DNA from 3 places in the Pseudomonas sp. AC112 genome. Region 3 is predicted to be linked to each of the others. Evidence: predicted binding sites of a transcription regulator. Region 3 holds the regulator's gene; each other region holds the start of a gene.
The links. Region 3 encodes FliA, which starts transcription of late flagellar genes. Its sites were predicted from a motif close to CTAAAGTTTNNNNNNNNNNNGCCGNTAA; they were not measured.

Region 1: a site for FliA is predicted at 4,723-4,750, ahead of motA (flagellar motor stator protein MotA). Genes of this name have one in related genera too.
Region 2: a site for FliA is predicted at 8,273-8,300, ahead of AC0IYN_RS11355 (methyl-accepting chemotaxis protein). Genes of this name have one in related genera too.

The regions. Positions count from the first base shown of each region.
Region 1 is NZ_CEEDCM010000001.1:1,666,271-1,676,813, forward strand. Features, by position in the region: gene queG (tRNA epoxyqueuosine(34) reductase QueG) at 1-265, shown strand, start outside; gene AC0IYN_RS07895 (trimeric intracellular cation channel family protein) at 262-879, opposite strand; gene orn (oligoribonuclease) at 1,047-1,589, opposite strand; gene rsgA (small ribosomal subunit biogenesis GTPase RsgA) at 1,698-2,729, shown strand; gene motB (flagellar motor protein MotB) at 2,781-3,800, opposite strand; gene motA (flagellar motor stator protein MotA) at 3,804-4,655, opposite strand; gene AC0IYN_RS07920 (HDOD domain-containing protein) at 4,822-6,357, shown strand; gene rhdA (thiosulfate sulfurtransferase) at 6,415-7,230, shown strand; gene asd (archaetidylserine decarboxylase) at 7,246-8,106, shown strand; gene serB (phosphoserine phosphatase SerB) at 8,228-9,442, opposite strand; gene AC0IYN_RS07940 (AhpA/YtjB family protein) at 9,576-10,543, shown strand, end outside.
Region 2 is NZ_CEEDCM010000001.1:2,469,625-2,480,167, reverse strand. Features, by position in the region: gene sutA (transcriptional regulator SutA) at 1-73, opposite strand, end outside; gene AC0IYN_RS11385 (secondary thiamine-phosphate synthase enzyme YjbQ) at 177-602, opposite strand; gene AC0IYN_RS11380 (ammonium transporter) at 814-2,151, opposite strand; gene glnK (P-II family nitrogen regulator) at 2,186-2,524, opposite strand; gene AC0IYN_RS11370 (accessory factor UbiK family protein) at 2,946-3,206, shown strand; gene AC0IYN_RS11365 (MFS transporter) at 3,224-4,504, shown strand; gene AC0IYN_RS11360 (YifB family Mg chelatase-like AAA ATPase) at 4,599-6,095, shown strand; gene AC0IYN_RS11355 (methyl-accepting chemotaxis protein) at 6,197-8,173, opposite strand; gene AC0IYN_RS11350 (LysR substrate-binding domain-containing protein) at 8,351-9,271, opposite strand; gene AC0IYN_RS11345 (NorM family multidrug efflux MATE transporter) at 9,421-10,543, shown strand, end outside.
Region 3 is NZ_CEEDCM010000001.1:4,162,528-4,173,070, reverse strand. Features, by position in the region: gene AC0IYN_RS19315 (DUF2802 domain-containing protein) at 1-130, opposite strand, end outside; gene AC0IYN_RS19310 (chemotaxis protein CheW) at 131-613, opposite strand; gene AC0IYN_RS19305 (CheW domain-containing protein) at 694-1,488, opposite strand; gene AC0IYN_RS19300 (ParA family protein) at 1,488-2,276, opposite strand; gene motD (flagellar motor protein MotD) at 2,328-3,215, opposite strand; gene AC0IYN_RS19290 (flagellar motor protein) at 3,231-3,971, opposite strand; gene AC0IYN_RS19285 (protein-glutamate methylesterase/protein-glutamine glutaminase) at 3,971-5,095, opposite strand; gene AC0IYN_RS19280 (chemotaxis protein CheA) at 5,144-7,348, opposite strand; gene AC0IYN_RS19275 (protein phosphatase CheZ) at 7,360-8,148, opposite strand; gene AC0IYN_RS19270 (chemotaxis response regulator CheY) at 8,167-8,541, opposite strand; gene fliA (RNA polymerase sigma factor FliA) at 8,710-9,450, opposite strand; gene fleN (flagellar synthesis regulator FleN) at 9,447-10,280, opposite strand; gene flhF (flagellar biosynthesis protein FlhF) at 10,386-10,543, opposite strand, start outside.

The sequences.
Region 1 (10,543 bases), 2.5 Mb from region 3:
CGATTTCAAGCCGCGCCACAATCTGGATAACGCGGAACTGGCCGAGTTGTTTATGTGGGACGAGGATAAATTCCTCAGCAGCACCGAAGGCTCACCCCTGCGCCGTGCCGGCTATGAGCGCTGGCTGCGCAACCTCGCGGTCGGCCTGGGCAATGCGCCCTCGAGCATTCCAGTGCTGGAAGCCTTGAAGGCACGCCGGGATTACCCGTCCGAGCTGGTACGCGAGCACGTGGAATGGGCTTTGAACCAGCACGCTACGCGTTAATGCACGTCGTCGTTGTAGACGAACTTGGGCATTTCCCAGTGAAAACGGATCGCCAGCAGGCGCAATAGAAAGCCGCTGAACAGCGTCAGCAGGATGGCTTGCTCGCTCGGCAGTTGCAGGTACAGGCACAGCATGTAGAACCAGGCGGCCAGGAACGACACGCTGGCGTACAGCTCGCGGCGGAAGATCAGCGGGATGTCGTTGCAGAAGATGTCTCGCAGGATGCCACCGAAAACTCCCGTGATCACACCACTGACCGACGCCACCAGCATGCCATGGCCCATTTCCAGGGCGGTCATGCAGCCGATCAGGGTGAAGGCCACAAGGCCCACCGCGTCGAGCGCCAGGAACAGCGAGCGCAAGTGGCGCATCAGCGGAGCTATGAAGATCGTCACCAGTGCGGCAATCGACGTCAGCACCAGGTATTCCGGGTGCTTGACCCACGTCAGCGGGTAATGCCCGAGCAACACATCGCGTACCGAACCGCCGCCCAATGCCGTCACGCAGGCGATCAGCACCACGCCAAACCAGTCCATGCCACGCCGTCCGGCGGACAGCGCGCCGGTCATGGCTTCGGCAGTGATGGCGATGAGGTAGAGCATCAGCAGCATGATGGCGATCCTTGCAAAGAGGCCGGCAGTCTAATCATTTGCTGATGGCACCAAAAGAGGGCAAGCCATTATCTGCCGCAAACTCAATCCTGTAGGAGCCCGGCTTGCCGGCGATGGCGCCCTAAAGATCGCCATCGCCGGCAAGCCGGACTCCTACAGGGTGAAGGTCATTAAGCCTTGATGAAATGCTTGCGGTAATGCTGCAGCTCGGCAATCGACTCGCGGATATCGTCCAGTGCCAGGTGGGTACTGCCTTTATGGAAGCTGTCTTTGACTTCCGGCGCCCAGCGTGCGGCCAGCTCTTTAAGGGTGGACACATCCAGGTTGCGGTAGTGGAAGTAGCTTTCCAGCGCCTTCATGTGCGTATAAAGGAAGCGACGGTCCTGGCAGATGCTGTTGCCACAGATCGGCGACTTGCCCTTGGGCACCCACTTTTCCAGGAAGGCGATGGTTTCGGCTTCGGCTTCGGCCATGCTGATGCGGCTGTCGCGTACGCGCTGGGTCAGGCCGGAGTTGCCGTGGGTGCGGGTGTTCCACTCGTCCATGGTGGCGAGCACAGCGTCGCTGTGGTGGATGGCGATCACCGGACCTTCGGCCAAGGTGTTGAGGTTGCTGTCGGTGACAATGGTCGCCATCTCGATGATGACGTCGGTGTCGGGGTTCAGACCGGTCATTTCCAGATCGATCCAAATCAGGTTCTGTGGGTTTTGCATGGCTTGATTCTCTTGGCACCTTGGCGTAGCTGCGCAGTTTAGCAGGCAGGGGCGTGCTAGACTCGCGACCGTTTTACCTAACCTTTGCATTATCGACACGGAACACCAATGGCCAAACGCCAGCTCAACCGTCGCCAAAACTGGCGCATCGAAAAGATTCAGGGTGAACGCGCCGCTCGCGCCGCCAAACGTGAATCCTCCGCCGTAGAAGCGCTTGAGGGCGGCGACCTGGGCCCCGAGCAAACGGGCCTGGTGATCGCGCACTTTGGTGTGCAGGTCGAAGTCGAGGCGCTCGAAGGCGAACTCGCGGGCCAAGTGTCCCGTTGCCACTTGCGCGCCAACCTGCCTGCGCTGGTCACCGGCGACAAAGTAGTCTGGAGGGCCGGCAACCAGGGCATCGGCGTGATTGTCGCCCAGTTGCCGCGCACCACCGAACTGCGCCGCCCCGACAGCCGTGGCCAACTCAAGCCGGTGGCGGCCAACGTCGATATGATCGTGATCGTGTTCGCACCGCTGCCCGAGCCCCATGCCAACCTGATCGACCGCTACCTGGTAGCCGCCGAGCATGCCGGCATCCGCCCGCTGTTGCTGCTGAACAAATTCGACCTGATCGACGAACAGAACGCCCCGGCGCTCAACGCGTTGCTGGCGGTGTATCGCACACTGGGTTACCCGGTGCTGGAGGTTTCGGCGCATCACGGCAATGGCATGGAACAGCTGCAACAGCAGTTGGACGGGCGCATCAGCGTGTTTGTCGGCCAGTCTGGCGTGGGCAAGTCCTCGCTGGTCAACAGCCTGCTGCCGGAAGTCGACACACGCGTAGGGCCACTGTCGGAGCTGTCCGGCCAGGGCACTCACACCACCACCACCGCGCGGTTGTTCCACTTCCCCGGCGGCGGTGAGCTGATCGACTCCCCGGGTATCCGCGAATTCGGCCTCGGCCACGTCAGCCGCAGCGATGTAGAAGCGGGCTTCATCGAGTTCAACGACCTGATCGGCACTTGCCGCTTCCGCGACTGCAAACACGACCGCGAACCCGGCTGTGCATTGCTCAAGGCGCTGGAAGACGGCCGCGTGCAGCAACAGCGGATGAACAGCTATCGGTCGATCATTGCGAGCTTGCCCGAAAGCAGTTACTAAGCCGCAGAAAAAATAAGGCCGCGATCATCGCGGCCTTTTTGTATGTGAAGCCTAGGACCCCGTCCCAGGCACCGTAGGATCCTTAACCCCACCCTCATCAAACAGGTTCAGCTTCTGGCGCAGTTCATGCGCCGGCAACGGTTCCTGACCTGGCGGTATGGCGTTCGGATCAGCCGGTACTTCGCCCGGCGCGCCGGCGCCCGGAGTGGGTTGCGGCGCTGGGGGCTGGTCACCTTCGATCGCACGCTGGGCCTTTTTGGTCAGCACCACGATATCGATACGGCGGTTGATCGGGTTGAACGGGTCCTTGGGGTCAAACAGCTGCGACGATGCAAACCCCACCACGCGCGCCACTTGCGGGTCCGGGTAGCTGCCGGCCACCAGCGCACGGCGTGCGGCGTTGGCGCGGTTGGCGGAAAGCTCCCAGTTGCCGAAGTCGCCCTGCCCTGCATACGGCTTGGCGTCGGTGTGGCCACTGATGCTGATCTTGTTCGGCACCGCCTTGATGGTGTCGGCCATGGCCAGCAGGATGTCTTCAAAGTACGGTTTCAAGCGCGCACTGCCGGAGTCGAACATCGGGCGGTTGGCTGCGTCGGTGATCTGGATGCGCAAGCCGTCCGGGGTGATCTCGAATGAAATCTGATCCTTGAACTTCAACAGTTGCGGGTTTTCCTCAACCTTGGTCTGCAATTCTTGCAGCAACAGTTCTAGACGCTCCTGCTCGACCTGTTCGGCCATGGCTTCGACGGTATCGCGCTCGATCGGGATTTTCTCCTGAGGCGCTTCGGTCTTGATTTCCGGGTTGATGGTGCGCTCAGGCGCCAGTTGCGGCGAGCCGCCCAGGTCGATCACGAAGGGCGTGCCACTTTCCGAGAAACCAATGGGGTCTTTGAAGTAGCCGGCAATGGCGATCTTCTGTTCAGGCGTGGCGGTGGACATCAGCCACAGCACCAGAAAGAACGCCATCATCGCCGTCGCAAAGTCAGCGAAGGCGATTTTCCAGGCACCCCCATGGTGCCCCGCAGCGAAGCGCTTGACGCGCTTGATGATTATCGGCTGGTTGTTTTCCATGGCTTAGCGACCACGAACCGCTTGTTCCAGCTCGGCAAAGCTTGGGCGATGTTTCGGGTACAGCACCTTGCGACCGAACTCCACCGCCAGCGACGGCGGCATGCCGGAAGCGGAGGCTACCAGGCTGGCCTTGATCGACTCGTACAGGTTGATTTCTTCCTTGGCGTCATGGGCCAGGGAGGTGGCCAACGGGCCGAAGAAGCCGTAGGCCGCGAGAATACCGAAGAAGGTACCGACCAACGCCGCACCCACGTGCATGCCGATGGCCGCTTGGTCGCCCTCGCCCAGGGAAGCCATGGTCACCACGATACCCAGTACCGCCGCGACGATACCGAAACCCGGCATACCGTCAGCGATGCCGGTCACGGCGTGGGACGGATGCTCCAGCTCTTCTTTAAGGCTGAACAACTCCATGTCGAACAGACCTTCCAGCTCATGGGGGGCCATGTTGCCGGAGGACATGATGCGCAGGTAGTCACAGATATAGGCGGTCATGCGCTCATCTTTGAGCACGGCCGGGTACTTGGCGAAAATCGGGCTGGCCGCAGCGTCTTCGATGTCGGCCTCGATGGCCATCATGCCTTCGCGGCGGCTCTTGTTGAGGATCTCGTAAACCAGGCCCAACACCTCCAGGTAGAAGGTATGGGTGAAGCGCGAACCGAACATGCCCAGCGACTTCTTGATCACGTGCAGGGTCATGTAGCCGGGGTTCGCTTGCAGGAATGCACCCAGTGCCGCACCGCCAATAATCATCACCTCAAAAGGCTGGATCAGCGCAGCGATTTTACCGTGGGACAGGACGTACCCGCCGAGCACGCTTGCGAAGACGACGATGATGCCGATAATTTTAGCCATAGGAGATGAGTACTTGCGCCGTCGGGTTCATGGACATATTGGGTGTAGCAGAAAACTCTTGTTCTACTTATCGGCAAAACTGCGCCAGACTATAGGCCGTTAAGGCGAAAAGCCAGTTCGGCCCGCTCCGGGCGTGTAGACCGCAAGTGATGATCGCGCCCCAACCATGGCTAATGAAACGACAGTCCCAACTGCAAAACCCAACTCTCTCGCCGCTTGGATCAAGCGCCTGGACGATGTGCTGCTGCCTGTGCCCCAGGCCAGCCACGACCGTGTGTGCAAAGGCATCCGCGACAGCCGCAGTTCGTTGCGAGATATTGCCGAGCTGATGCAAAACAGCCCGGCCCTGGTGCTCAGCGTGATGCGCGAGGCCAACAGCCACACCCATGGCAGCCTGGCGGAACCGGCGGAAAACCTCGAAGTGGCGCTCAACCGCCTGGGCCTCAAGCGCGCCGAAGAACTGCTGGCGCGCCTGCCCTCGGTGCCGGCCAACGAGATTCCTGTGGCGCTGCGCCAATTGCTGCTGGTGAGCCAACACGCTTCGCAGCAAGCCAACGGTTTGTTCGGCAGCCGCCTGGCGCGGCTGTGGCAGGACATCCACTGGGGCAGCCTGCTGTTTCTATCGCCGCTGTGGCCGATGGCGGTCGCCTACCCCAAGCTCCTGGAAGAATGGGAGCTGCGGGTTATCCACAAAGGCCAGTCAGCCCGCAAGGTCGAACAGGAACTGTTCGGCGTGCGCCTGCTGGACCTGTGTGTCGGCCTGACCGAAACCTGGCACCTGCCGATCTGGGTCTCCCAGGGCTACAAGCTGCTGATGAGCGAGCAGCGCCTGCTGGTCAAGGCCCTGCACATCGCCCGGGAAGACGACCCGCTGCGCCATCAGCAATTGCTCGATGCCGAACCCAATCTGCGCCGCTGGTTGAACCAGCCCGCCAACACCGTGCTGCTGGCCAACGGCCTGGCGATGTCGGCCCAGGAGTCCTGGACCTGCCCGCACACCGAACGCTGGCAATTGCTCACTGCGCTGTACCTGCAACAGCCTTTGGGCGAGGTACAGCAATTGGTCCACCAACAGGCTGTCACCAGCGCCCGCACCGCCTTGATGCCTGACCTCTGGCACCCGGCGCTGTCGCTGATCTGGCCGTGGCATGTACAGAAAATTCACCGCGGCCTGCTGCCAGCGCCGCCACCCACCGCCGAGGCCCTGGCCGTGTGGCGCAAGCGCTGCACCGAGTTGCTGGTGGAGCCGAGCCGCTTCGCCAACGCCATGCACTTGACCACCTGCGCCAAGGAAGCCTTGGTCGCCAGTGGCATGCAGCGGGTCATGCTGTTGATGGCTGATCGCGCTTTAAGCACCTTGCGTGTTCACCAGGCCGACGGCCTGCCGAAGGACGCCGCCAACCTGAGCCTGGACGTGGTCAACAGCACCTTGCTGCAGCGCCTGCTGGAGAAGTCGGCCCAGGTGCGCCTCAACCCTGAAAACCACGCCCAGTTCGCGGCGTTGCTACCACCGATCCTGCGCCGCCTGTTCACCGGCGAGCACCTGCTGCTGCGGTCCCTGAGTTGCAACGGCAAGGTGGTCATGCTGATGGTGGCCGACCAAGGCGGCGGGCCATTCTCGGAAACCACCGTGCAGGCTTTCGGCAAAACCGCCCAATGCATCGAGAAAGCCCTGCACAGCTTTACCAACCGCAGCGCTTGATGCTTGCGCTACAATCGCCCTCCTTTATCGCCAACATTTGTGCCCAGGAGACCTCACATGCCTGACTTCTCTGGCTTGCCGCTGGTGATCGAACCCAGCGACCTGCTTGGTCGCCTCGATGCCGAACACCTGATTCTGGTGGACCTCACCAGTGCCGCCCGCTACGCCGAAGGGCATATCCCCGGCGCGCATTTCGTTGACCCCAAGCGCACCCAACTGGGCCAGCCACCGGCGCCCGGCTTGCTGCCCAGCAAGGCCGAGCTGGAAAAACTGTTCGGCGAACTGGGCCACACCCCTGACGCTACCTACGTGGTCTACGACGACGAAGGCGGCGGCTGGGCCGGGCGGTTCATCTGGATGCTCGACGTGATCGGCCACCCGAAATACCACTACCTCGACGGCGGCCTGCTGGCCTGGCTGGCGGAACAACACCCAGTCTCCACCGAGGTGCCCGCCCCCGTCGGCGGCCCGCTCAGCCTCACGCTGCACGACGGCCCTACTGCCACCCGCGAATACCTGCAAAGCCGCCTGGGCGCCGCCGACCTGGGCATCTGGGACGCGCGCGGCCCGCTGGAGTACTCCGGCGAAAAGGTCCTCGCAGCCAAAGGCGGACACATCCCCGGCGCCGTGAACTTCGAATGGACCGCCGGCATGGACAAGGCGCGCAACCTGCGCATCCGTCGCGACATGCCGCAGATCCTCGAAGACCTCGGGCTGACCAAAGACAAAGAAATCATCACCCACTGCCAGACTCACCACCGCTCTGGCTTCACCTACCTGGTGGCCAAGGCGCTCGGTTATCCGCGGGTCAAAGGTTATGCCGGTTCCTGGGGCGAATGGGGCAACCACCCCGACACCCCCGTCGAGATTTAAGGTTTAAGGACAGTTATGAAAAAGCAGTTGTTTATCCTCAGCCAATACTTGCTGCCGCACCACTTGCTGTCGCGCCTGGCCGGTTGCGTTGCCGAGTGCCGTGTGCGCTGGTTCAAGAACGCCTTCACCAGCTGGTTCGCCAAGCGCTATCAAGTGGACATGTCCCAAGCCCTGGTTGAGGACCTGACCGCTTACGAGCACTTCAATGCCTTCTTCACCCGCGCATTGAAAGACGGCGCCCGCCCACTGGATCAAACCCCTGGAGCGGTGTTGAGCCCTGCCGACGGCGCGGTCAGCCAGCTTGGCCCGATCGAACATGGCCGTGTGTTCCAGGCCAAGGGTCACAGCTTCAGCGTGCTGGAACTGCTGGGTGGCGACGCGGCCTTGTCGGCGCCGTTCATGGGCGGTGACTTCGCGACGGTCTATCTGTCGCCGAAGGACTACCACCGTGTGCACATGCCGCTGGCCGGCACTCTGCGGGAAATGGTCTACATCCCGGGCCGTATCTTTTCGGTAAACCAGACCACTGCCGAAAACGTTCCAGAGCTGTTCGCGCGTAACGAACGTGTTGCCTGCATTTTCGACACCGAGCGCGGCCCGATGGCTGTTGTGTTGGTGGGCGCGATGATCGTCGCGTCGATTGAAACCGTATGGGCCGGCCTGGTGACACCGCCGAAGCGCGAGCTGAAAACCTTCCGCTACGACGAGGCCGCACGTGCGCCGATCCACCTGGAGAAGGGTGCGGAGCTGGGTCGCTTCAAGCTGGGTTCGACCGCGATTGTGCTGTTCGGGCCGGATCAGGTGAAGTGGGCAGAAGAACTGGCCGCTGGTACTCCGGTACAGATGGGCCAAGGCATCGCACTGCCGAAAGCCTGACCCAAAACCCAATGTGGGAGCGGGCTTGCTCGCGAATACGGAGCATCAGTCGACAGATCAGTGACTGAACCACCGCATTCGCGAGCAAGCCCGCTCCCACATTTATTTACCGTGTTTCTACCTAGAGCTGGCCGTCGCGATCGCGGAAGCCCAGCAGATACAGCACGCCATCCAGCCCCAGCGTCGAAATCGCCTGCTTGGCCGACTGCTTCACCAACGGCTTGGCACGGAACGCGACACCCAACCCGGCAATTGCCAGCATCGGCAAGTCATTCGCACCGTCGCCGACCGCAATGGTCTGCTCCAGGCGCAACCCTTCCTTGTGAGCCAACTCCTTCAACAGGTCCGCCTTGCGCTGCGCGTCGACAATCGGCTCCACGGCCACGCCGGTCACCTTGCCATCCACCACTTCCAGCTCATTGGCGAACACATAGTCGATGCCCAGCTTGGCCTGCAATTGCTTGGCAAAGTAGGTGAAACCGCCGGACAGGATCGCGGTTTTGTAGCCCAGGCGCTTGAGTTCGGCGAACAGGGTTTCGGCACCTTCGGTGAGGCGCAGGGAGGCGCCGATGGAATCCAGCACGCTCACGTCCAGGCCCTTGAGCAGCGCAAGGCGCTCTTTGAAGCTGGCGCGGAAGTCGAGTTCACCGGCCATGGCGCGCTCGGTAATCTCGGAAACCTGCTCGCCTACGCCGGCAGCCTTGGCCAGCTCGTCGATGACTTCGGCTTCGATCAGCGTCGAGTCCATGTCGAACACCGCCAGGCGACGGTTGCGACGGAACAGCGAATCCTCCTGGAAGGCGATATCGACGTTCAGCTCCTGGGCCACGCTGAGGAACTCGGCGCGCAAGGCTTGTGGGTCGGCCGGCTCACCGCGTACGGAGAACTCGATGCAGCCCTTACCCTTGTCGGCCGGAGTGTCCAGCGGCATGCGACCCGACAGACGGTCAATGTGGTCGATGTTTAGGCCATATTGCGCGGTGATGGAACTGACGCGCTGCAGTTGCTCAGCGGTGACCTTGCGGGTCAGCAACGTCACGATGTGGCGTTTTTTACCCTGGCCTGCGACCCATTGCTGGTAATCCTCTTCGGACACTGGAGTAAACCGCACTTGCTGGTCCAGCTTGTACGCCGTAAACAGGATGTCCTTGAGTACCGAAGACGCCTGTTCCGTGCTCGGGATCTCGACCAGGATGCCGAACGACAGGGTGTCGTGGATCACCGCCTGGCCAATGTCGAGAATGTTCACACCACCCTGGGCCAGCACTCCCGTAATAGCCGCAGTAAGACCCGGGCGGTCTTCACCAGTGATGTTAATCAGGACAATTTCGCGCAAGGCGCACCCCCAGGCTGGAAAAAAACCGCATTCTACCCACTTTCAGTGACCATCGGGCACAGCCAGCGCTTTGCCGGTCCTAGGGCTGTCGCTATACTGCGCGTCAACTTCACGGACCAAGAGCCGAGCGCAAGTGAACCGGCCCACGCCAGTAAAAACCGATAATTTCTTCCTGCTGATCTTCCGGGCACTGCGCCACCGCCGTGTACCGATCGCATTACGCATCGCCAGCCATAACGTGATCCTGGTCGCCCTGGCCCTGGTGATCTACGCCTGCGTGATGGGTTTGCAGTTCAAGCAGGCCATGCACGAGCAGGCCGACGCCCTGGGCGAGAGTCTGACCACCCAGACTGCCACTTCGGCGACTGAGCTGTTGGTGTCCAACGACATCCTCAGCCTCAACGTGCTGCTCAACAACCTGACCAAGAACCCGCTGGTGGCCCACGCCGCCATCTACAGCGTGGACAACCGGATCATGGCCGAAGCCGGGCAGCGCCCGAAAAACGGCCTGCTGGGTGAAGCCGAAGGTCTCTACCAGAGCAACATTACGTTTCAGGATGTGAAGGCCGGCCAACTGCGCATCAGCCTGGATATGCAGCAATTCCAGCAGCCGATGACCATCAGCCTGCAAAGCATGGGCATCCTCAGCGCGATCCTGCTGGCATTGGCCCTGGCCCTGAGTTTGCGCCTGGGTCGGCATATCTCCACGCCCTTGATGCAACTGCGCATCTGGCTGCGGGACATTGACGAGCACACCCCGGCCACCGACCGCCAGGATGAGATCGGCGACCTGGCGCGCCAGCTTCACGCCAGTTTCGCTCCGGAACCGGTTGTGCGCGAAGTGGAGCCCGAGCCTGAGTTCGACGCCGACTACGACGACGAACCCGAGTTTGAAGTGCGAGACGCTCCGGTGGCGGGCCTGAAGCCTGCCACCCGCCAGGCGTTCAAGGCCGAAGAGGACGAGCTGGACGACGAAGACCCCTTCGCCGACCTGCGCGACACCTCGGCCAGCGCCCCGGCCGTCGCCGCCAAACCGGCGCCGGTGAAGAGCACCGAGCCCCAGTTCAGCGCCGTACTGGCCGTGCAAATGGGTGCCCAGGA
Region 2 (10,543 bases), 1.7 Mb from region 3:
CTTCAAGACCTTCTTCGGTGTCGTCTTCGTCACCTACTTCGAGTTCGTCGTTTTCCAGATCATCGTCGCTCATGTTCTACCTCATGACTTGCGAAAAGCAGATTAGTTATAGCCCAGCTTCACCCTCTGTCGACGGCTGCTGGAAAAAAATCAACATCCACTGGATAACCAGTGGCTTATGCCCCATCACCGTGCAAGGTGGCGAGGACTTTACGAGCACCGCCATGATCACGGTGCTCGCCTAGATAAACACCTTGCCAGGTCCCCATCGCCAAGCGGCCGGCCTTCACCGGCAAACTCAGCTGGCAGCCCAGGAGACTGGCCTTGAAGTGCGCCGGCAAGTCATCCGGACCTTCGTCGTTGTGTTCAAACCCTGCAAGGCCTTGGGGCACCAGCGAGTTGAAATAACGTTCGAAGTCACGGCGAACCGCCGGATCGGCATTCTCGTTGACGGTCAACGAGGCCGAGGTGTGCTGCAGCCACAGATGCAACAAGCCCACGCGACAGGCCTTCAATTCAGGCAAGCCGGCCAGCAACTCATCCGTTACCAGGTGAAAGCCTCGGGGCTTGGCCCGCAGGGTAATCAGGGTCTGTTGCCACATACAGTTCTCCGCCCATCGGCGCGCATTCTAGCGCGCTCTGGGAAAAAACAAAGTGCCGAATACGCCTACATGCCTGTAAGACATTGGCACGCAGAAAAGTGCCGTGTGCATACCATCACAAACACGGGATAAAAACCGGTACAGCTCGTTATGACTGACAAACAACAGACAAAAAAATGCCCGGCAAGCCGGGCATCTTTTTTTCACTCTATTACAAGTTGTAGCCGCGTTCGTTGTGTTGCGCCAGGTCGAGGCCGACAGCCTCTTCTTCTTCGGTAACCCGCAGGCCCATGACCATGTCCAGCACCTTGAGGATGATGTAGGTCACGATTGCGGTGTAGATCACTGTGAAGCCAACACCTTTGGCCTGGATCCAGACCTGTGCCGCCACATCAGTCACGGTGCCGAAGCCGCCCAGTGCAGGGGCTGCGAACACACCGGTGAGGATCGCACCGACGATACCGCCGATACCGTGCACGCCGAATGCGTCCAGGGAGTCGTCGTAGCCCAGCTTGCGCTTGAGGCTGGTGGCGCAGAAGAAGCAGATCACACCGGCAACCAGGCCGATCACCAGGGCGCCCATCGGGCCCACGGTGCCGGCGGCAGGGGTGATGGCAACCAGGCCCGCCACCACACCCGAGGCAATGCCCAGTGCGCTTGGCTTACCGTGGGTGATCCACTCGGCGAACATCCAGCCCAGCGCCGCAGCAGCGGTAGCGATCTGGGTGACCAACATCGCCATGCCGGCAGTGCCATTGGCCGCAGCAGCGGAACCGGCGTTGAAACCGAACCAGCCCACCCACAACATGGCCGCGCCGATCAGGGTGTAACCCAGGTTGTGCGGTGCCATCGGCGTGGTCGGGAAGCCTTTGCGCTTGCCGAGCACGATGCACGCCACCAGGCCAGCCACACCGGCGTTGATGTGCACCACGGTGCCGCCGGCGAAGTCCAGCACGCCCCAGTCCCACAGCAGGCCACCGTTACCACTCCAGACCATGTGCGCGATTGGCGCATAGACGAGGGTGAACCAGATAGCCATGAAGATCAGCATCGCGGAGAACTTCATACGCTCAGCGAACGCACCGACGATCAGCGCCGGGGTGATGATGGCGAAGGTCATCTGGAAGGTGATGAACACCGCTTCCGGGAACAACGCTGCAGGCCCGGTGATGCTGGCCGGGGTAACGCCCGCCAGGAACGCCTTGCCCATGCCGCCGAAGAAGGAGTTGAAGTTGACGACGCCCTGCTCCATACCGGTGGTATCGAACGCGATGCTGTAGCCATAGATGACCCACAACACGCTGATCAGGCCAGTGATGGCGAAGCACTGCATCATGACGGAAAGAATGTTTTTGGAGCGCACCATGCCGCCGTAGAACAGCGCCAGGCCTGGGATGGTCATGAACAGCACCAGCGCGGTGGATGTGAGCATCCACGCGGTGTCGCCGGAATTGAGGACTGGAGCAGCCACTTCGTCTGCCGCCATGGCCAGGCTTGGCATTACGATGGACAACAGGGCTCCGAGCCCTGCGAATTTACGCAGAGTCATATTGTTTTCTCCTGGGGCGTTGGGGTTTGGCGGCTTAGATTGCGTCGGTATCGGTTTCGCCGGTACGGATGCGAATAGCCTGTTCCAGATTGACCACGAAGATCTTGCCGTCACCGATCTTGCCGGTGTTGGCTGCCTTGGTTATCGCCTCGATAACCCGGTCAAGATCCTTGTCGTCAATGGCGACATCAATCTTCACCTTCGGCAGGAAATCGACTACGTATTCCGCGCCGCGATACAGCTCGGTGTGACCCTTCTGCCGACCGAAGCCTTTGACCTCAGTAACGGTAATGCCCTGCACGCCGATCTCGGACAACGACTCGCGTACATCGTCCAACTTGAACGGCTTGATGATGGCAGTGACTAGCTTCATGAAAACTCTCTCCCGAATTGGTGGACTTGCCCCAGGAAAACAAACCCGTCTCAAGTCTAAGCGCAGTGCCTGGCTTTGTAACGCGTCGTCGCAAGAGCAGATGCCGTTGCGACGCCAGCGAACCACTGGTGACGAAACCTGTACCCCTGATCCGTCGGCGCACTGCATTCGTCACAGCGACTGCATCAGTGCATGGGTCATGATCGTCTAAGCAGAAACCTTGCCAGCTCCGTAAAAATCACCGAAATCAGTCCTTTGCCCACTTATGCCCACCTACCGGGCTTATCGGCGGTGCCAATGCGCACAAAAACGGTGCGCCGCCGCCCGACCCCCTGCGCGAAAACCGTGCGCCAAGGAGGTCAAAAAGACTATAGACGCTGCGTGATACACTGCCGGCCAACAGTTTTCCGGAATATTTCCCATGCTCGCGCCCAAAGACCTCCTCGACGCCCTGAGCGGCCACGCCTCTCGCCTGTTCAGCGGCGACACACCCCTGCCCCGCAATGAAATCGAAAGCCAATTCAAGGCATTGCTGCAAAGCGGTTTCAGCAAACTCGACCTGGTGAGCCGGGAAGAATTCGACAGCCAGATGGTCGTGCTGGCCCGCACACGTGCACGCCTGGAAAGCCTGGAAGCAAAAGTCGCTGAGCTCGAAGCGCGGTTGAATCCACCGAGCGAATAACCGACATCAAGCGCTCTATGTGGGCCCTGCCGGCCCTCGACCGGCGCCTGCTGAAAATACAATTCAGCTTTTTGCTGGTGGTGCTCGGTGGCCGCTGCAACCAATTGGCCGTGGCCTGGTGGGCCTTGCAGCAATCCGGTTCAGCCCTCGCCTTCGCCAACATGATCGCCTGCTCCATCGCAGCGGAGGTACTGGCCCGCCCCCTGCTGGGGTGGCTGGGCGATAAGTACAACAAGATCCTGATCCTCAAACTCGCCTCTCTTACCAGCCTTTTGACCGCGCTGTTGATGGTGGTGCTCTCTGCCACGCAACTGTTCAACCCCTGGACCGTCGGCGCCCTGATGCTGGTCAGCAGTGCCGTCGCGGGCGTCCGCGACCCGCTGCAATCCTCGATTATTCCGTTGTTTGCACGCGACGATCAGGTCTCACTGGCCGTGCGCACCAAAAGCATGCTCTCGTCAATTTCCAACCTGCTCGGGCCAGTCATGGCCAGCGCGTTGATTTTCAGTTTCGGCACCACGCTGGCGTTTACCGTCGACTTCTTTGCGATGCTTGGCTCGGCGGCCCTGATTGCATCAATCCCACGCCACCTCGGTGCCAGCCCCCCGGATGAACAAGCCCCGACCGCCAACGGCTGGCGCATGATTTACTCGGGCTTCAAGGCGGTCTACGGCGTGAAGGTCGAGTTCTACCTGGCCCTGGTGGCGATGCTCGTCAACTTTGCGCTGTTTCCGTTCTTTACGATCCTGCTGCCGCTCTACGTGAAGACCGTTATCCACTACCCGGTCACCTACCTCGGCCTGTTGGATACTTGCTTTGGCCTGGGCATCCTGCTGGGCAGCTACAGGATCACCGGCTGGCTGACCGAGCGAGTGCCCCGTGACTTCTGTGTCGCGGTGGGCTTTGCACTGTTGGGGGGCAACCTGTGGCTGGCCGGCACACTTTCATCAGTGGTCGTCATGCCGCTGGCATTTTTCTGCGGTGGGGTGGGCTTGATGCTGATCAATATCCCGACCTCTGCCGTCAGGTTGCTGGCAACCCCCAAGTCGCATCGCAATCGGATCTTTGCCACCGTGTCGTTCCTGTCCGCTGCAGCCAGCCCGCTGGGTAGTTTTGCCATGAACGGCTTGATCGCTCATCTCGGCGTTGAACTGACCATCACGTCGCTGGGGGTGATGGTGCTGGGATTGTCACTGCTGGTGTTCCTGATCCCGGATTTCCGCACCTTCATGCGCGCCCCCGATACGCAGCTTAACGATGCCTACCTAGTTAAATATCCCGACGCCTTTGCACGTTGATACGTCCTGTAAAAGTCTGATCCGTCGCCCCGGCAATCCCTCGACTACCTTTGAAAAACCGCAGGAAGCGGCCTCCATTTTTCAAGGAATGTGCATGTCCCTCGCCATCGTCCACAGCCGTGCCCAGATCGGCGTCGAAGCGCCTGCCGTCACTGTCGAAGTGCACATGGCCAATGGTTTGCCGTCCCTGACGCTGGTGGGTTTGCCGGAAACGGCGGTCAAGGAGAGCAAGGACCGCGTGCGCAGCGCCATCCTCAACTCCGCGCTGCAATACCCCGCCCGTCGCATCACCCTCAACCTCGCGCCTGCCGACCTGCCCAAGGACGGCGGGCGCTTTGACTTGGCGATTGCCCTGGGGATTCTCGCGGCCAGCGTGCAGGTACCGGCGTTGATGCTCGACGATGTGGAGTGCCTCGGGGAGTTGGCGCTCTCAGGTGAAGTGCGCGCGGTCAAAGGCGTATTGCCAGCGGCACTGGCGGCACGCAAAGCCGGGCGCACCGTGATAGTGCCGCGAGCGAATGCGGAAGAGGCGTGCCTGGCGTCAGGGTTGAAGGTCATTGCGGTGGACCACTTGCTGCAGGTGGTGGCGCACCTGAATGGGCACCAGCCTATCGAGCCTTATAAATCCGATGGTTTGCTGTATCTGAACAAGCCATACCCGGACTTGAGCGAAGTACAGGGTCAACTGTCGGCCAAGCGCGCGCTGCTGATCGCTGCAGCGGGCGCGCACAATTTACTGTTCAGCGGGCCCCCAGGAACGGGCAAGACGCTGCTCGCAAGCCGCCTACCGGGTTTGCTGCCGCCGTTGAGCGAACAGGAAGCCTTGGAAGTAGCAGCAATTCAGTCGGTAGTCAGCCTGGCACCACTGAGCCATTGGCCGCACCGGCCATTCCGCCAGCCACATCACTCGGCATCAGGCCCGGCATTGGTAGGCGGCGGGTCGAAACCGCAGCCTGGGGAAATTACCCTGGCTCATCACGGTGTGCTGTTCCTGGATGAATTGCCGGAGTTTGATCGCAAAGTACTGGAAGTACTGCGTGAGCCCCTGGAGTCAGGGCATATCGTGATTTCCCGCGCCCGTGACCGGGTAAGTTTCCCGGCGCGCTTTCAATTGGTGGCCGCGATGAACCCCTGCCCTTGCGGCTATCTGGGCGAGCCCAGCGGTCGCTGTCGTTGTACGTCGGAGCAGATCCAGCGGTATCGCAACAAGCTGTCCGGACCGCTGATGGACCGGATCGACCTGCACCTGACCGTCGCTCGGGAAACCACTGCGCTGAACCCCACCCAACAGGCTGGCGATAACACTGCAAAGGCTTCGGCCGAGGTTGCCGAAGCCCGGGAGCGCCAGTTACGGCGCCAGGGTTGTGCGAATGCTTTCCTGGATCTGCCTGGGCTTCGCCAGCACTGCACGTTGGCGAAGGTCGATGAAGGCTGGCTGGAGACTGCCTGCGAGCGGCTGACACTGTCGCTGCGCGCAGCCCACCGGCTGCTCAAGGTGGCGCGCACCCTGGCAGATCTGGAACACACGGACGCTATCGCTCGCCATCATCTGCAAGAGGCCCTGCAATATCGCCCGGCAGCAATCACCTGACAGCCCGACACTGTAGGAGCCGGCTTGCCGGCGATGGCGGCCCTGAAACCACCACAAGGCCAATGACCGCATCACCGGCAAGCCGGCGCCTACAAGGGGGGTCAGCGGAAGCGATCCACCTCATGCCGCAAGCCCGCCGCCAGGGTTTCCAGTTCCTTGGCGGTAATTGCCAGGTTCGACACCACTTCACGCTGCTCGCTGTTGGCCAGCGCAATGCTCTGCAGGTTGCTGCTGAGCAGCGTCGCGGTGCTGCTCTGCTCCTGAGTGGCGGTGGTGATCGCGGCGAACTGCTGGCCAGCCGAGCGGCTTTGCTCGTCGATACGCGCCAGGGCCGAGGCCACGTCGGCGTTGCGCGACAGCCCTTCCTGCATCAACACATTGCCGTGTTCCATGGTGGTGATCGCGTTGCCGGTTTCCTGCTGGATGCTCTGGATCATCCCGGAGATTTCGTCAGTGGCCTGGCGGGTGCGCGATGCCAGGTTGCGCACTTCGTCGGCGACCACGGCAAACCCGCGGCCTTGCTCACCCGCCCGTGCGGCTTCAATGGCGGCGTTGAGTGCCAGCAGGTTGGTCTGTTCGGCGATCGAAGTGATCACGCCGACGATCCCGCCGATCTCCTGGGAGCGCTGGCCGAGGGTGTTGATCACCGTGGCCGTGCTGTTCAACGCAGCGGCGATGTGCTCCAGCGACGAGGACGCCTCTTGCATCGAGGTACGACCGATACGGGTTTGCTGGGCGTTTTCCTGGGCCAGGCGCTCGGTGTTGCCCATGTTGTCGGCGATGTTCAGCGAGGTAGCACTGAATTCTTCCACCGCGCCGGCCATGCTGGTGATCTCGCCGGACTGCTGCTCCATGCCTTCATAGGCGCCGCCGGACAAACCGGACAACGCCTGGGCACGGCTGTTGACCTCTTCGGCCGCCTTGCGGATATGCGAGACCATGGTCGACAGCGCTTCACCCATCTGGTTGAAACTGCGCGCCAGCTGGCCGATTTCGTCATGGCTGGATACGTTGAGGCGTGCGCTCAAATCACCGGCGCCCAGGGCCTCGGCCTGACGCACCAGGTCACTCAGGGGCTGCAACTTGCTGCGCAGCAGCCACACCGCCGCGCCGACCGCGAACAGCATCGCCAGCACACTGCCAATCACCAGGCGTATCCCCACGGCCCAGGTGACTTCGCGGATTTCCGCCTTCGGCATGCTCGCCACTACCGACCATGGTCCGCCTTCGAATGGCACCGCGACGCTGTAGAAGTCTTCGTTCTTGTCACTCCAGAAGCGGCCCTCACCCGGTTTTTTCGCCAGGTCGAGCATCACCGGAATCGACTGGTCCAGTGCTTGTACACCGGCCGGCGGTACCAGCCAGCGTTTCTGTTCATCCAGCAAGGCCAGGGAACCGGTGGAGCCGATACGGAAGCGCTTGAGGTTTTCGAACTGGGCATTCTGCGCATCGGTGTAATCGAAGCCGACAAACAGCACCGCAATCACCTTGCCGGCCGCATCGCGCACCGGGGTGTACTGGGTCATGTAGGAACGTTCGAACAGCACCGCACGGCCAACGTAGCTCTGCCCGGCAAGCAGGCGCTGATACGCCGGATGCTGATGGTCCAGGGCGGTACCAATGGCACGACTGCCGTCCTGCTTGGTCAGCGACGTACTGATGCGGATGAAGTCTTCGCCGCTGCGCACAAATACCGTTGCCACGCCGCCGGAGGTGTCCTTGAACTCATCGACCTCATCGAAATCGTTGTTCAGCAGGTCGCTACCCAGGAACAGGCTCGGGGTCTGCACACCGGCCACGGCAATGGGCTGGTCCCCACGCACACTCAAGCCCGCGCCGAAGCGCTTTTCAAACAGCCCGCTCAGACGCTGGGTACTTTCGCGCAACGTGCTGTGGAAGGTGTTGAGTTGGTCGGCGAGCAAGCGCGCCTCGCTGGCCAGGTGTTCCTCACGGGTGGCGAGGTTGGCGGAGTCGAGGGAACGCAAGGCAAACACGGTACTGCCGCTGATGACGACAGCCAGTATCACGGCGAGTGCGAGGCCTAGCTGTGAGGCTATCCGGGCGCGAGGTTGAGACATGAAGGCTCCTGGCCGAGGCCAGGATCATCCTGATCTCATAGCGCTGCTCGGCAAATTATCTGGTGGGAAACGTTGGTGCACGATGGTTCCAACACACCTACTTCGGCGGGCCGAGACAATACTTGAGCGAATCACAGGGGTATCACGCAAACGATTGCACGAACGGTCTTGCACCACTCAATCGAGTCGCCCGACCACAGGCAACTCCATGGCCTTGACTTCAGCCTGGAGAAACTCCGCCAAGCGCCGCAAACGCTCGCCGCCGGGGCGGGTTTTCGGCCACACCAGGTAATAATTTTCACCACTGGCGACGGCAGTGGGCCATGGCAGGCTCAACCGTCCCTGGGCCACGTCTTCGGCCACCATCAGCAAGTCGCCCATCGACACGCCATAGCCCCGCGCGGCGGCGATCATGCCCAGTTCGAGGGTATCGAACACCTGCCCGCCCTTGAGCGAGACCTGGGATGACAACCCCATGCGCTCCAGCCAATTGCGCCAATCGCGACGGTCGGGCGTTGGGTGCAACAACTCGGCAGTCGCCAGGCGTGCAGCGTCCCAGGGACCCTCCGCCAACAGGTTGGGGGCGCCAACCGGAATCAGCAATTCCGGGAACAGGTAACTGGCCTCCCAGTCCGCCGGAAAATGCCCGTAGCTCAGCAGCACTGCACAGTCGAACGGCTCCTGGTTGAAATCCACCTCGTCCACGCTCATCCAGGCGCTGGTCAACTGCACTTCATTGCCAGGCTGTAGCGCCCGGAAGCGACTGAGTCGCGCCAGCAGCCAACGCATGGTCAGGGTCGACGGTGCCTTCATGCGCAGGATGTCGTCCTCGGCGTTCAGCGTATGGCAGGCCCGCTCCAGCGCGGCGAAACCTTCGCGCACGCCAGGCAACAGCAAGCGCGCGGCTTCAGTGAGCTGCAGAGTACGGCCACTGCGTTGGAACAGGCGACAGGCGAAATGCTCTTCCAGTGTGCGGATATGTCGGCTCACCGCACTTTGCGTAATGGACAGCTCCTCCGCCGCACGCGTGAAGGAGTTGTGCCGGGAAGCCGCCTCAAACGCACGAAGGGCATACAGCGGAGGTAGGCGACGCGGCATCTGGAAAACTCCTACAGGCAATACCCTAAGCTACCAGATTCATCAGGCATGAGTTTTAGTCATGCGAACGATCGCATTTATCCCTTTGTGCAGCGGGCTGGGAGCGCCGAGAATCAACCCTTCCCCAACCCTCCGACATTTCGAGTGTGATGATCATGCAGCATCCGGCACGTACCGAACTCTGGGCCATTCTGCGGCTGTCGGGGCCGTTGATTGCCTCACAGTTGGCACACATGCTGATGGTGCTGACCGACACCCTGATGATGGCCCGCCTGAGCCCCGAAGCCCTGGCCGGTGGCGGCCTGGGCGCAGCGAGTTATTCGTTCGTGTCGATTTTTTGCATCGGCGTGATTGCCGCCGTGGGTACTCTGGTGGCCATTCGTCACGGCGCGGGCGATATCGAAGGCGCCACCCGCCTGACCCAGGCCGGGCTGTGGCTGGCGTGGCTGATGGCGTTGGCTGCGGGCTTGCTACTGTGGAACCTCAAGCCACTGCTGTTGATGTTTGGCCAGACCGAGACCAACGTGCACTCGGCGGGGCAATTCCTGACGATCCTGCCGTTCGCCTTGCCGGGCTTCCTGAGCTTCATGGCCTTGCGCGGCTTCACCAGCGCGATTGGCAAGGCCCAGCCGGTGATGGTGATCAGCCTCGGTGGCGCGGTGGCCAACTACCTGCTCAACCACGCGTTGATCGAAGGCATGTTTGGCCTGCCTAAACTGGGACTGATGGGCATTGGGCTAGTCACTGCCGTCGTTGCCAACGGCATGGCATTGACGTTGATGTGGTACATCCACCGCAACCGTACCTATGCGGCCTACCCGCTGAGCACCGGCCTGCTGCGCCTCAACACGCAGTACCTGCGCGAGTTGTGGCGCCTGGGCCTGCCAATCGGCGGCACCTACGCAGTGGAAGTCGGGCTGTTTGCCTTTGCGGCGCTGTGCATGGGCACCATGGGCAGCACGCAGTTGGCGGCGCATCAGGTCGCACTGCAGATTGTGTCAGTGGCGTTTATGGTGCCTGCGGGGATGTCCTACGCGGTGACCATGCGCATCGGACAGCATTACGGCGCCGGGCAGTTACTGCAGGCGCGCCTGGCCGGGCGCGTTGGCATAGGCTTTGGCGCGGCCGTAATGCTGGGATTTGCCGTAGTGCTGTGGCTGTTTTCCGACCCGCTGATCGGGCTGCTCATCGACCATAACGACCCGGCGTTCCACGACGTGATCGTCCTGGCCGTCAGCTTGCTGGCCGTGGCGGCGTGGTTCGAGTTGTTCG
Region 3 (10,543 bases):
GGTCACGCACCGCATCACGCTCGGCCTGCTGCAGGAACAATTCGCGCTGCTGGCGCACATAGCGCAGCAGGAATGCCAGGGTCCCGGCCCACAACAGGGCCAGGACAATCACCGCGGCCTCAAGGAACAATCAGATGCTCTCCAGTTCCGACCATTCTTCTTCGCTCATCATCTTGTCCAGCTCAACCAGAATCAGCAGTTCGCCGTTCTTGTTGCATACGCCCTGGATGAACTTGGCGGACTCTTCGTTACCCACATTCGGTGCGGTTTCCACTTCCGATTGGCGCAGGTACACCACTTCCGCCACGCTATCGACCATGATCCCGACCACTTGCTTGTCGGCTTCGATGATCACGATACGCGTGTTGTCGTTGACCTCAGTCGGTACCAGGCCAAAACGCTGGCGGGTGTCGATCACCGTCACCACGTTGCCGCGCAGGTTGATGATGCCCAGCACATAGCTCGGCGCACCCGGTACCGGGGCGATTTCGGTGTAGCGCAGCACTTCCTGCACGCGCATCACGTTAATGCCATAGGACTCGTTGTCCAGTTTGAAGGTAACCCATTGCAGGATCGGATCATCCAAACCTTGTGCGGACGCTGACTTATTCATACCCCTGACCCCTTCAAATGCCGCATGACACGGCGTGTGTGCTTCGCTGACCGCATTCGCATGCGGCCCTTATTGTTCAATCAACTGCGTTTGTTCTGTGGCATCGCCTTGACCGCGCCACTGGCAATCAACTCGGCCAGTTCGGCGACGTCGAGCAACGCGCACATGTGTTCGATCACGGTGCCCGCCAGCCAAGGCCGTTGGCCCCGGTGGCTGCGCCATTTGATTTCGTTCGGGTCCAAGCGCAACGAGCGACTGACCTGATGCACCGCCAGCCCCCACTCATAACCCTGCACCGAGATCACGTACTGCAAGCCCTGGCGGAAGTCGTCGCGATAGCGGTCGGGCATGACCCAACGCGCGGTATCCAACACTTTGAGGTTGCCCGCCTGGCTGGGCAGGATGCCGAGGAACCACTCCGGCTGTCCGAACAGCGGCGTCAGCTCCTGGCCTTCCAGGGAGTAGATCGAGCCGAGGCACACCAGCGGTACCGCCAGGGTCAACCCGGCGACGTCGAACAGCAGGCATTCGAACGGCTCGGCAGCCCAGCTCGGGCGGCCATCGCCAGTCACCGGCGGCGGGGTGATGCTCGGTGGCAGGTGCACTTCCACCACCGGCTCGACCACCACGGGCGCAACCACTGCCGGCGCGATCGGCACGATGACCGGGGCAACCGGCACAACCTGCGCGTCGCGGGCCTGCTCTTCCAGAACGGCCAACTGGAATTCATCCAGCGTGCTGTCCAGTTCTACAGCGGGCTCCAGCACCAGGATCGGTTCCGGCAATGCTTCCGCGGTCGCATCCTGCAGCAAGGCATCCAGGTAGGATTCCAGTGCCAGTTGCGGCCGGGTCTTGAGTTCTACGGGACGGTTCATCACGCCACCTGCGCCACAAGTTGCTGGGACAGCAGGTGCTTGAGCAACGCGCGGTAGGCCAGTACGCCTCGGCTTTTCGGGTCGAACTGCGACGGCGCCAGGCCGGCGCGGCTGGCGTCACGCAGGCGCGTGTCCACCGGGATGTAGCCATTCCAAATGGTGTCCGGATAGGCATCGCGCAACACACGCAGGGTACCGAGGGACGCCTGGGTGCGGCGGTCGAACAACGTCGGCACGATGCTGAACGGCAGCGCCTGTTTGCGCGAACGGTTGATCATCGCCAGGGTGCTGACCATGCGCTCCAGGCCTTTGACGGCCAGGTGCTCGGTCTGCACCGGGATCACCAACTGCTGGCTGGCCGCCAACGCGTTGACCATCAACACGCCCAGCAACGGCGGGCTGTCGATGATGGCGTAGTCGAAGTCCTGCCACAGTTGCGCCAGGGTCTTTGCGATCACTAGGCCCAGGCCGCTCTGCCCCGGCGACTGGCGCTCAAGGGTGGCCAGGGCGGTGCTGGAGGGCAACAGGGAAATGCTTTCGTTGCTGGTGGGCAGCAGCAGTTGCCCCGGCAGATCGGCCGGCACGCTACCCTTGTGCAGGAACAGGTCGTAGTTACTGTGTTCCAGTGCATCGGGGTCGTAGCCGAAATAGCTGGTCATGGAGCCGTGAGGGTCCAGGTCCACCACGACCACACGCTTGCCCGCCTCGGCCAGCAAGCCGGCTAAGGCGATGGAGGTGGTGGTCTTGCCGACTCCACCCTTTTGATTGGCAACTGCCCAGACTCTCATTCGGTTGGTTCCTCCCGGCAGGCACAGGCGCGACCGAGACATTGCATAAGGTTATTGAGCCGGCGACGGAGAATTGACGGCGCTCTGACGAACCGGCGGTTTTACAGGGGGCGGTGCAGTTTGTGTGCCAGCCCGCTTCAAGGCTGCATCCGGCGTTGCATTGGCGGTACCGGTACCGGTCAGGCTGCGGCGCACATCCAGATTGCGCGAGACCACCAACACCACCCGACGGTTACGCGCGCGCCCCTCCACCGTGGCGTTATTGGCCACCGGCTGGAACTCGCCATACCCCACCGACGCCAGGCGTCCGGGGTTCACGCCCTGCATCGCAAGCATGCGCACGATGCTCGCGGCACGCGCCGAAGACAGCTCCCAGTTGGTCGGGTACTGCGCGGTGCTGATCGGAAAATTGTCGGTAAAGCCTTCCACGTGGATCGGGTTCTCAAACGGCCGCAAGATCGCCGCCACCTTGTCGATGATGGTGAATGCCTGGTCACTGGGCATCGCATCGGCACTGGCAAACAGCAGGCTGGAGTTCAGCTCGATCTCCACCCACAGCTCATTGCCACGCACGGTCATCTGGTTGGAACTGATCAAATCGCCGAACGCAGCGCTGATGTCATCGGCGATGCTTTTCAGCGGGTCGCTGGTGCCGCCCACGCCAGCGGCGGTTTCATCGCTGTCGTTGACCAACGGCTTGGCCGGCGTCACGGTCTTGGGCCGTTCTTCGCCGATGGGGATCGGCTTGAGGGCGCGGTCGGCGTCGTTGAACACGCCAATCAGCGCCTGGGAAATAACTTTGTACTTGCCTTCGTTGATCGACGAGATGGAGTACATCACCACGAAAAACGCGAACAGCAAGGTGATGAAGTCCGCGTAGGACACCAGCCACCGCTCGTGGTTGACGTGTTCTTCAGGCTCGCGACGGCGACGGCTCATAATCGATATCCCCCATCAATCCATGAAGCCCTGGAGCTTCAATTCGATGGAGCGTGGGTTCTCACCCTCGGCGATCGACAGGATGCCTTCCAGCAACATCTCGCGATAACGCGACTGGCGCATGGCAATTGACTTGAGCTTGCTGGCCACCGGCAACAGCACCAGGTTGGCACTCGCCACGCCGTAGATGGTGGCGACAAATGCCACGGCAATGCCGCTGCCCAGTTGCGACGGATCGGCGAGGTTGCCCATCACGTGGATCAGGCCCATCACCGCACCGATGATGCCGATGGTCGGCGCGTAGCCGCCCATGCTTTCGTAGACTTTGGCGGCGTTGATGTCGCGACTTTCCTGGGTGTAGAAATCCACCTCCAGGATGCTGCGGATCGCTTCCGGCTCGGCACCGTCCACCAGCAATTGCAGGCCTTTGCGTGCGTAGCTGTCCGGCTCGGCGTCAGCCACGCCTTCCAGGCCCAGCAGCCCTTCCTTGCGCGCGGTGAGGCTCCAGTTGACCACGCGGTCGATGCCGCCAGGCAAGTCGACACGTGGCGGAAAAATGATCCAGATAAGGATCTGCATGGCGCGCTTGAAGGAGCTCATGGGCGACTGCAGCAACGCCGCGCCCACGGTGCCGCCGATCACGATCAGGGCGGCCGGGCCGTTGGCCAGGGCGCCGAGGTGACCGCCTTCGAGGTAGTTGCCGCCGATGATCGCGACAAACGCCATGATGATGCCGATCAGGCTCAATACATCCATCAGAGGCAGGCCTCCACCAGGTGCTTGCCGATGTCGTCCAGGCTATAGACAGCGTCGGCCAGGTCCGCCTTGACGATGGCCATGGGCATGCCATAGATCACGCAGCTGGCTTCGTCCTGGGCCCAGATTGCGCTGCCGCCCTGCTTGAGCAGGCGCGCGCCTTCACGGCCATCGGCGCCCATGCCGGTGAGGACCACCGCCAGAACTTTGTCGCCGTAAGACTTGGCTGCCGAACCAAAGGTGATGTCCACGCAGGGTTTGTAATTCAGGCGCTCATCACCCGGCAGGATTTTGATCGCGCCACGGCCGTCCACCATCATTTGTTTGCCACCCGGCGCCAGCAACGCCAGGCCAGGACGCAGGATGTCACCATCCTCGGCTTCCTTGACGCTGATGCGGCACAACTTGTCCAGGCGCTCGGCGAATGCCTTGGTGAACGCCGCGGGCATGTGCTGGATCAGCACGATCGGCGCCGGGAAGTTGGCAGGCAGTTGGGTCAATACGCGTTGCAGTGCGACCGGGCCGCCGGTGGACGTACCGATGGCGACCAGCTTATAGGCCTTGCGCTTGGGCGCGGGCGAATGAGCGGCAGCAGGCGCAGCGGTCCGCACAGGCGCAGGTGCAACCGGACGCGTCACCGGTGCGGGCGCAGGACGCCCGAACGAGGTCGCCGGCGCCACAGCGGGAGCTGGCGTCGGCGCTGGCGTGCTGAACAGGCTGCGACGGTTACTGCGCGAAATGCTGTGCACTTTCTCGCACAGCATCTGCTTGACCTTCTCGGGGTTGCGCGAGATGTCTTCGAAATTCTTCGGCAGGAAATCCACCGCGCCAGCGTCCAGCGCATCCAGGGTGACCCGGGCGCCTTCGTGCGTCAGCGAGGAGAACATCAACACCGGGGTCGGGCAGCGTTGCATGATGTGCCGAACTGCCGTGATGCCATCCATCATCGGCATCTCGTAGTCCATGGTGATCACGTCCGGTTTCAACGCAATGGCTTGATCAATCGCCTCTTTGCCGTTGGTGGCCGTGCCGACCACCTGGATCGTTGGATCGGCGGAAAGAATTTCCGAGACGCGGCGGCGGAAGAAACCCGAATCGTCCACCACCAGGACCTTGACTGCCATAAACACTCCGTTAGGCGGGGCGGGCAATACCGCCCTGCCCCACCAGAATCAAATACGCCGAGCGGCGTAACGCTTGAGCATGCTCGGAACATCGAGAATCAGCGCGATCCGACCGTCACCGGTGATGGTCGCACCCGACATGCCCGGGGTTCCCTGCAGCATTTTGCCCAAAGGCTTGATGACCACTTCTTCCTGGCCAACCAGTTGATCGACGACAAAGCCGATCCGCTGGGTGCCCACGGAGAGAATCACCACATGGCCTTCGCGCTGCTCTTCATGCTTGGCCGATGCCACCAGCCAGCGCTTGAGGTAGAACAGTGGCAACGCCTTGTCGCGCACGATCACCACTTCCTGGCCGTCCACCACGTTGGTGCGCGACAGGTCGAGGTGGAAGATCTCGTTGACGTTGACCAGCGGGAAGGCGAAAGCCTGGTTGCCCAGCATCACCATCAGGGTCGGCATGATCGCCAAGGTCAACGGCACCTTGATAACGATCTTCGAGCCCTGGCCCTTGGTCGAGTAAATGTTGATCGAGCCATTGAGCTGGCTGATCTTGGTCTTCACCACGTCCATGCCGACGCCGCGGCCCGACACGTCGGAAATCTCGGTCTTGGTCGAGAACCCCGGGGCGAAGATCAGGTTGTAGCACTCGGTGTCGGTCAGGCGATCGGCGGCGTCCTTGTCCATCACGCCACGCTTGACCGCGATATTGCGCAACACGGCCGGGTCCATGCCCTTGCCGTCGTCGGTGATCGACAGCAGGATGTGGTCGCCTTCTTGCTCGGCGGCCAGGATCACCTTGCCGTTGCGCGACTTGCCCGAGGCTTCGCGTTCTTCCGGGGTTTCCACGCCGTGGTCGACGGCGTTGCGCACCAAGTGGACCAGCGGGTCGGCCAGGGCCTCGACAAGGTTTTTGTCGAGGTCGGTCTCTTCACCCACCAGTTCCAGGTTGATCTCTTTCTTCAGCTGACGCGCCAGGTCACGAACCAGGCGCGGGAAGCGGCCGAAGACTTTCTTGATCGGCTGCATCCGCGTTTTCATCACGGCGGTCTGCAGGTCGGCGGTCACCACGTCGAGGTTCGACACGGCCTTTTGCATGGCTTCATCGCCGCTGCTCAGGCCCAGGCGCACCAGGCGGTTACGTACCAATACCAGTTCGCCGACCATGTTCATGATGTCGTCCAGGCGCGCAGTATCAACCCGCACGGTGGTTTCGGCTTCACTGGCAGGCTTCTCGGCCACCGGTGCTGCAGCGGCACGCGCCGGAGCCGGTGCTGGCGCTGCGGCTGGCGCGGCAGCCGGCTTGGTAGCCGGGGCCGGCGTTGCGGCTTTGGCAGCCACCGGTGCTGCGGTCGCAACCGCTGCGGCCGGGGCCACTTCGCTGAACTTGCCCTTGCCGTGCAATTCGTCCAGCAGGGACTCGAACTCGTGATCGGAGATCAGGCCATCACCCGCCGGTGCTGCACTGGCAGCGGCAGGCGCCGCAGCCGTGGCGGCGACTTCCGGCAAGGCGTCGGCCACGAAGGTGCCCTTGCCATGCAGTTGGTCGAGCAACGCTTCGAATTCGTCGTCGGTAATGTCGGTGCTGGCACTGGCGGCAGGCGCCTGCGCAGCAGCAACCGGTGCGACAGCATCGGCCGCAAACTGGCCTTTGCCATGCAACTGGTCGAGCAGGGACTCGAACTCAGCGTCGGTAATGTCTTCGCTGGTCGGTGCCGCGACGGCAGCCGCCGGCGCCTCTGCCTCGGCCTTCACGGCACTGAGGGAGTTGAGCAGCTGTTCGAACTCGCTGTCGGTCACATCCGGCTCGGCTTCGGCCACAGGCTCGGGAGCCGCCTCAACCACAGGCGCAGCCGAGGTGTCGGCCGGTTCCGCCAGGCGCGCCAGGGCGGCCAGCAGTTCCGGGGTGGCCGCGGTGATCGGGGCACGTTCGCGCACTTCGCTGAACATGCCGTTGACCGCATCCAGCGCTTCGAGAATCACGTCCATCAGTTCCGAGTCGACGTGCCGCTCACCCTTGCGCAGGATGTCGAACACGTTCTCGGCGATGTGACAGCACTCCACCAGCTCATGGAGCTGGAGGAAGCCGGCGCCCCCTTTTACAGTGTGAAAACCGCGAAAAATTGCATTGAGCAGGTTCGCATCATCCGGGCGGCTTTCCAGCTCGACCAGTTGTTCGGACAGTTGCTCTAAAATTTCGCCGGCCTCTACAAGGAAATCCTGAAGGATTTCTTCATCGGCGCCGAAGCTCATGTGGGTGCTCCTTAGAAGCCTAAACTGGATAACAGGTCATCTACGTCATCCTGACCTGACACAACGTCTTCACGTTTATCGGCATGAATCTGCGGACCTTCACCCTTGGCGAGATGTTTTTGTGGATCTTTTTCCGAGAGGATCGCTTCGCGGTCATGTTCAATGCCGGCAAAGCGGTCAACCTGGCCTGCCATAAGCACCAATTTGAGCAAGTTGCTTTCCACTTCGGTGACCAACTGGGTCACACGCTTGATCACCTGGCCGGTGAGGTCCTGGTAATCCTGGGCGAGCAGAATGTCGTTGAGGTTGCTGGAAACCGTGCGGTTTTCCTGCTCGCTGCGTGACAAGAACCCGTCGACCCGACGCGCCAATTCACGAAACTCTTCAGCCCCCACTTCCCGGCGCATGAAGCGGCCCCAGTCAACGCTGAGGGCCTGGGCTTCGTTGGCCATGCCGTTGACCAGGGGCGTGGCGTTTTCCACCAAGTCCATGGTGCGGTTGGCCGCCGCCTCAGTCAGCCTGACCACGTAGGACAGGCGTTCGGTGGCATCAGTGATTTGCGAAATTTCTTCGGCCTGGGGCATATGCGGGTCAATCTGGAAATTGACGATCGCACTGTGCAGCTCGCGTGTGAGCTTGCCCACTTCCTGGTACAGGCCGCGGTCACGGGTCTGGTTGAGCTCATGGATTAACTGCACCGCGTCGCCAAACTGGCCTTTTTCAAGGCTGTCGACCAACTGGTGAGCATGCTTTTTCAGGGTCGACTCGAAGTCTCCCTGTGACGTTTCTTTATGCTCCATAGCTCCCCCGCGATGGCATTAGCCGTGGATGCGTTCGAAGATTTTTTCGATCTTCTCTTTCAAGGCCAATGCAGTGAATGGCTTGACCACGTAACCGTTAACCCCGGCTTGGGCGGCTTCGATGATCTGCTCACGCTTGGCTTCGGCGGTCACCATCAGCACAGGCAGGCTGCGCAGCTTTTCGTCAGCGCGCACGTGGCGCAGCAAGTCGATGCCGGTCATGCCCGGCATGTTCCAGTCCGTTACCAAAAAGTCGATGCTCCCGCTGTTGAGGATCGGAATCGCCGTAATGCCGTCATCCGCCTCGACCGTGTTAGTGAACCCAAGGTCACGCAACAGGTTTTTTATGATCCGCCGCATCGTTGAGAAGTCATCAACGATGAGGATTTTCATGTTCTTGTCCAATTCGACCTCCAAGCAGTCTTAAACGCGCCCAGCACCTGGACGCGCCATTTCAATCAACAGGCATTACACAAAAAGGACTGCCGAGGGCACCACGGGTCGAACCCGCGAAGGCTGCTTGCCCTCGCGGTATCGTCTGCAGTGTCCCCACACTGCCTGTCAGCGCGCTCGCCACTCTCCCAAACGCCCCCGCAAGCGGGCTGCGCACTGGCTGTGCAACTGGCTGACCCGCGATTCGCTGACCCCCAGGACCTCACCGATTTCCTTGAGGTTCAGCTCTTCGTCGTAGTACAGCGCCAACACCAGTCGCTCACGCTCCGGCAAATTGGCAATCGCGTCCGCCAACGCCCCCTGGAAACGCTCATCTTCCAGGTCACGCGATGGCTCCATATGAGCGCTCGCGCCGTCCTCGTGCAGCCCTTCGTGTTCGCCGTCCTGCAAGAGGTCGTCGAAACTGAACAGGCGGCTGCCCAAGGTATCGTTCAAAATCCCGTAGTAATCGTCGAGACTCAATTGGAGTTCGGCCGCAACTTCGTGATCTTTAGCGTCGCGACCGGTTTTTGCTTCAATTGCGCGAATTGCGTCACTGACCATGCGCGTATTGCGATGCACCGAACGCGGCGCCCAGTCACCTTTGCGCACTTCATCGAGCATCGCGCCACGTATGCGGATACCCGCGTACGTCTCGAAACTCGCCCCCTTGCTCGCGTCGTATTTGGTCGACACTTCGAGCAAGCCGATCATGCCCGCCTGGATCAGGTCTTCGACCTGGACGCTGGCGGGCAGGCGTGCCAGCAAGTGATAGGCGATACGCTTGACCAGGGGCGCGTAGCGCTCGATCAATTCGCCCTGGCTGTCACGGGCAGACTTCTTGTACGCGTTGTAGCCGGTCGCTGTCATAGCACGGGTCCTGCGCTCGTCTGATGCACCAATCGCTCGACGAAAAACTCCAGATGCCCCCGAGGGTTGGCGGGCAACGGCCAGGTATCGACCTTCTGGGCAATAGCCTTGAACGCCAATGCGCATTTGGAACGAGGGAACGCTTCGTAGACTGCACGCTGCTTTTGCACAGCCTTGCGCACACACTCGTCGTAGGGAACTGCGCCGACGTATTGTAAGGCGACATCGAGGAAGCGGTCCGTGACCTTGGTCAACTTGGCGAACAGATTGCGCCCTTCCTGCGGGCTCTGGGCCATGTTGGCCAGGACGCGGAAGCGGTTCATGCCGTAGTCACGGTTAAGCAGTTTGATCAGGGCGTAGGCGTCGGTGATCGAGGTGGGTTCATCGCAGACCACCAGCAACACTTCCTGCGCAGCGCGCACGAAGCTGACCACGGACTCGCCGATCCCGGCGGCGGTGTCGATCACCAGCACGTCGAGGTTGTCGCCAATATCACTGAAAGCCTGGATGAGGCCGGCATGCTGCGCCGGGCTCAGGTGCACCATGCTCTGGGTGCCCGAGGCAGCCGGCACGATGCGGATGCCACCGGGGCCCTGCAGCAGCACATCGCGCAGCTCGCAGCGGCCCTCGATCACATCGGCAAGGGTGTGTTTGGGTGTCAGCCCCAGCAGAACGTCCACGTTCGCCAAGCCCAGGTCAGCATCCAGCAGCATGACGCGACGGCCAAGCTCTGCCAGGGCCAGGGACAAATTCACTGACACGTTAGTTTTCCCGACGCCACCTTTGCCGCCGGTCACCGCGATCACCTGTACGGGATGCATGCTGCCCATTTTATTTCTTTACCTTGTCTTGCTTAGACGCAGGCTACATGGCTTGGCCGCGTGAATCGCTTGCAGACCATCGATGTAGATACATTTCACGGTGTTCATCCTGACTCAACCCACCCGCTTTGCCGGGTTGTGGTAAAGGTCGGCGAACATATCGGCCATCGCTTCCTCGCTAGGCTCTTCTTGCATTTGCACGCTGACTGCACGGCTGACCAACTGATGACGGCGCGGCAGATGCAGATCATCCGGGATCCGCGGCCCGTCGG